Regions from separate parts of the Mesorhizobium sp. WSM1293 genome, predicted to be linked through region 1. Evidence: riboswitches for the same ligand, from Rfam matches in the RefSeq annotation. Region 1 holds a riboswitch; the other holds the start of a gene.
What was found. Region 1 has a riboswitch for cobalamin ahead of M729_RS0124950 (ABC transporter ATP-binding protein). Riboswitches for the same ligand answer to the same signal wherever they lie in the genome.
Positions count from the first base shown of each region.

Region 2: another riboswitch for cobalamin. It lies ahead of M729_RS0101410 (CbtB domain-containing protein); the one in region 1 lies ahead of M729_RS0124950 (ABC transporter ATP-binding protein).

Region 1 is NZ_AZUV01000025.1:6,829-9,214, forward strand. It holds gene M729_RS0124945 (AraC family transcriptional regulator) at 1-772, opposite strand, end outside; cobalamin riboswitch at 1,008-1,215, shown strand; gene M729_RS0124950 (ABC transporter ATP-binding protein) at 1,380-2,168, shown strand; gene M729_RS0124955 (ABC transporter substrate-binding protein) at 2,218-2,386, shown strand, end outside.
Region 2 is NZ_AZUV01000001.1:273,098-275,483, reverse strand. It holds gene M729_RS0101415 (MFS transporter) at 1-856, shown strand, start outside; cobalamin riboswitch at 922-1,118, shown strand; gene M729_RS0101410 (CbtB domain-containing protein) at 1,154-1,333, shown strand; gene M729_RS0101405 (CbtA family protein) at 1,349-2,119, shown strand; gene cobU (bifunctional adenosylcobinamide kinase/adenosylcobinamide-phosphate guanylyltransferase) at 2,112-2,386, shown strand, end outside.

The DNA of each region.
Region 1 (2,386 bases):
GTCCATAGCGCTCGAATTCCGGTGCATCCGCGATTTCGTGACCGGAGGCGGGCAGCCAGCTGTTCCAGATCGTGTTGATCGTCCGGCGGATGGATGAGATGTGCTCGCGGTGCGAGAACACCGCATATTTCTGCGCCGGCACCCGCACCCGATAGAAGTCCTTCGGCAGATCCGCAAAGCCGGACACTTCGACGCCGACGACATAGTCGAAATTGCCCGCGTCGTCGCCATTAAGGCACACGCCGTAGAAAACGCCTGAGATCTCGCCGGGGATGTTGCCGATAAAGGGTGCAAAACGCTGCCACTGCATCGGAATCCCGGCGCTGGTTTCACAGCTGTAGCGTTCGCCGAGGCCGGCGATCAGGAACGGCCGGCTGGTCTCGAAGCGCGGTGGTTCGAGATTGGTGAGGAGGGACTGGTCCATCAGGATCGGCTCCACGAGGTCGAGGTTGTTGGTCGAGCCTTGCGCGCGCACCAGTTCCGGCGTGGTGCCGAACTGATCGCGGAAGGCACGGGTGAACGCCTCATGCGAGTTGTAGCCGGCGTCGAGCGCGACGACGAGGATGTCGGGCGCTCCGCCGGCCAGCTTGCGCGCCGCCTCGGTCAGCCGGCGTGAGCGCATGTAACCCATCACCGAGCGGCCGGTTGCGGCGCCGAAGGCGCGCGTCACATGAAAACGCGACACGCCGCTGCTTTGCGCGACATCGTCAAGCGAGATCGCCTCCGGCAGATGGCTCTCGACGAACCACAGCGCTTTCTCGGTCGGGTTCATGGGGCTCCTTTTCGCATTGGCCGGATCATCTTGGCGTTTCCTGGCGCGGCCAGTTTGATCGAAATTGCGCATTCCGTGCAATCTGCGCCGATCCCATGGGCTTTCGCTTGACAGCGGGCCGCGTCATCTCCTAAGAATGTTATGTTATTACATAAAATGAGCGTGCAATGCCTGTTTCCCTTAGCTGGCCCACCACTTCGTCCGAGAAATCCATTGCGAAGCGTTTGGTGGAAATCTACGCTGAAGTGGTGATGGTCCCCGAGCCGAAAGGCGAGGGGTGAAAAGGGAACACGGTGAGGCCTGTTCAGGTCGAGGCCGTGGCTGCCCCCGCAACTGTAAGCGGCGAGCAAAATCCGTGAATGCCACTGGCCGGCAAGGCTGGGAAGGCAGGATGGCGCAACGACCCGCGAGCCAGGAGACCTGCCATCACTGAGTTGACCGGACGGGGTGTGCCGGGAGGAAACGCGAATCCCGGCCTTGTCGGCCGGTTCGCCAGCTTCCTTCCGTCGCCAGTTTTGGAAAGTGACGGAAAGTTGGACGGCTCCATCGATCATCGCATCACCATGCGCACGCTTTGCCGTCCCCGCAATCCGGCGGGCTGCAGCCGATGAGCGCAGCGCTTCTCGAAGCCCATGACCTCTGTGCCATGGCGAATGGGCGGAATCTGGTCCAGGCGGTCAGCTTCTCGGTGGCCGCTGGCGATCGCCTTGCCATCATCGGTCCCAACGGCGCCGGCAAGACGACGCTGCTGCGCATGCTGTCGGGCATGCTGCGGCCAAGTTCCGGCGAGGTGAAGCTTGGCGGACGCGGGCTGGACAGGATTTCGGCCGCCGAGCGGGCGTTGCATATCGCCGTTGTCGGCCAGACCGACCAGCCCGATCCGCGGCTGGCGGTGATCGATTATGTCGAGCTTGGCCGGGTCCCGCACGCCGGACTGAGGCGCAGGAGCGAGGAACGCGACATTGTCGTCAATGCGCTGCGCCGGACCGGCCTGCTGCCGCTGCTTGGCCGCACCGTCGGCTCGCTGTCGGGCGGCGAGCGCCAGCGCGCCCAACTGGCGCGCGCCATCGCCCAGCAGCCCAAAATCCTGTTCCTCGACGAACCGACCAACCATCTGGACCCGCGCGCCCGCGGCGAACTGCTCGACCTCGTGGCAGGCTTCGAGATGACGGTGATCGCGGTGCTGCACGATCTGGCGCTGGTAGCACCCTTCGCCACCAGGGTTGCGGTGATGAATCATGCCCGCCTGCAAGCGCTCGCCGCACCGCGCGAAGCGCTGGCCCAACAGCTGATCCGCGAGATTTTCGGCATCGATGTGCTGCGCCTGCGCCATCCGACCGAGGATCGAGAGTTGACGGTGTTCGAGGTTCCGAACCGTGCCGCGCCGCCGTCGTGATTGAAGCCGTTCCATAGTCGACCCGATCCCACCCACAAGGAGCATACCCGTGAAACGCCTCGCTTTTTCGCTTGCCGTCTCGCTGCTGACCTCGACCGCCTTCGCCTTCCCGGTAACCGTCGACAGCTGCGGCAAGCCGCTGACCTTCGACGCGCCGCCGAAGCGCGCTGTCATCCATGATCTGAACATGGCCGAGATGGCTTTCGCGCTGAAATTGC
Region 2 (2,386 bases), on a different contig from region 1:
GATGGGCGCCAGCGCGCTGTCGATCACGCTCAACCTCTACATCATGGACCACATCCGCAAGACCGACTTCATGCAGGCCGAATCGCTGCGCATGGCGTGGTCGATGCTGGCCTGGACCGGTGGGCCGACGCTCGGCATCTTCCTCTACACGCGCTTCGGCGTCTATGCCGCGCATGGCGCGGTGGCCGTGTTCGCGTTAGCCCTGCTGGCATTGTTCTGGACCTACCGGCTCGGCGACAACCCGTCGATCCGTCCCGGCAAGACGCGACCAGCCAATCCGCTCGCCAATATCGGCCGCTTCATCGCCCAGCCCAGGCTCAGGCTGGCCTGGCTGATCGCGTTTGGGCGCTCCTGTTTCTGGACGACGTTCTTCGTCTATGGGCCGCTGTTCATGGTCATTACGGGTGAGGGCAAGCTGGCCGGCGGCCTGCTGGTTTCGGCCGGCAACGCGCTTTTGTTCATGGCGATTTTCTGGGGCAAGGCGGGAAAGCGCTTTGGCGGCCGCAGGACCATGACATTTGCCTATTTCGCCATGTCGGTCGCGCTTCTGGCGGCGGGCTTCGTCGGCGAAACCGTGCCGCTGCTCACCGGCGCCTTCCTGCTCTGCGGCGCCTTCTTCACCATTGCACTCGACGCGCTCGGCTCGACCGCCTTCATGCGCTCGGTGCGCTCCTATGAAAGATCGCAGATGGCGGCGGTCTATCGCACCTATCTCGACTTTTCCGAGCTGACGCCGCCGCTGGTCTATTCGGTGGTGCTGGCCTTCTTCGGCCTGGGCTCGGTGTTCGTCACGCTCGGCCTGCTGGCGGCGGTCTGCGGCTTCGTGACGTGGCGCTATCTGCCGAAATCGCTTTGACCTTCATGGCGCATTCGCAACGGTCGCCGGCGGAATTTGGTTTGCCGGACGCGAGGATTCTGCCTATAGTCGCCGGTGTCGCCGGTTCCATTTTGGAGCCAAGAGGGAATGCGGTAAGGGCGGATTTCGCCCAATGCCGTGGCTGCCCCCGCAACTGTGTGCGGTAGTCCTCTCCATATGCCACTGAAGATTTTTCTTCGGGAAGGTGGGGAAGGACGCTGATCCGTGAGCCAGGAGACCTGCCGGCGACAGGAAACTGACTTCGATGCCCTCGGGTGGAGGGCGAAAGGACAAGACATGACTACCGCTTCCGTCTCCCTCGGCGCTTCCGTCTCCTCGCAGTCGCGCTTCATGCAGCTCGCGCTCGCCGCGCTGCTCGGCATTTTCGTGATGGGCTTTGTCGGCTTCTCGCATATCGATGCGGTCCACAATGCGGCTCACGACTATCGCCATTCGATGGCATTTCCCTGCCACTGACGAGGGGCTGACATCATGAACCTGTTTCGCAACGTCGTGTTCATCGCGGCGATCGCAGGGCTCGTGGCCGGCGTCGTTCTTGCCTGCATGCAGGCCTATGCGACCGTGCCGCTGATCCTGAAGGCGGAAGTCTACGAACAGGCGGGCGGCGGGCATCACCATGACCATGCCGCTCCGGCAGCAACGGATAGCAATGCCATGAGCGCAGCCGCTCCGGCCCCTGCCGAAGCGACTGCTGCGGCGGAAGACGAGGGCTGGGCGCCGGCAGACGGTTTCGAGCGTTTCGCCTTCAGCGTGCTTGCCAACATCGTCACCGGCATCGGCTTCGGATTGATCCTGGTCGCGGTTTCCGAATTCGCCGGCGGTATCGGTGGTTGGCGCCAGGGCGTGTTCTGGGGCTTGGCCGGCTTTGCCGTGTTCACGCTGGCGCCGGGCCTCGGCCTGCCGCCGGAACTGCCGGCCATGCCGGCCGCCGATCTCACCCAGCGCCAGATCTGGTGGTGGGCAACGGTGGCGGCAACCGCTGCCGGTCTCGGCCTGATCGCGTTCCGCAAGTCGCTGCCGCTGGCGATCCTTGCCGTCCTTTTGATCGTCGCACCGCATGTTGTCGGGGCACCGCAGCCCGACAGTTACGAGACGGCGATTCCGGAAGGGCTGCATCACCAGTTCGTGGTGGCGGTGACCGTGACCAATCTGGTGTTCTGGCTGGTGCTCGGCGCGGTTGTCGGCGTGGTGCGCGGCCGCTTCACCGGCACCGCGACCAGCCTGCGCGACAGCTTTGCCTGATCGCAAGACACTGACCTTCCTCATCGGCGGTGCGCGCTCCGGCAAGAGCGCGCACGCCGAAATTTTGGCGACCGCCTTGCCGCCGCCCTGGACCTATATCGCCACGGCGCAAGCCTATGATGACGAGATGCGTGAGCGCATCGCGTTGCACCGGTCGCGGCGCGGCGAAGGCTGGACGACCATCGACGCACCGCTCGATCTCGCCGGCGCGCTTGCCGCCTTGCCGGACGATCGGCCGGTGCTTGTCGACTGCCTGACGCTGTGGCT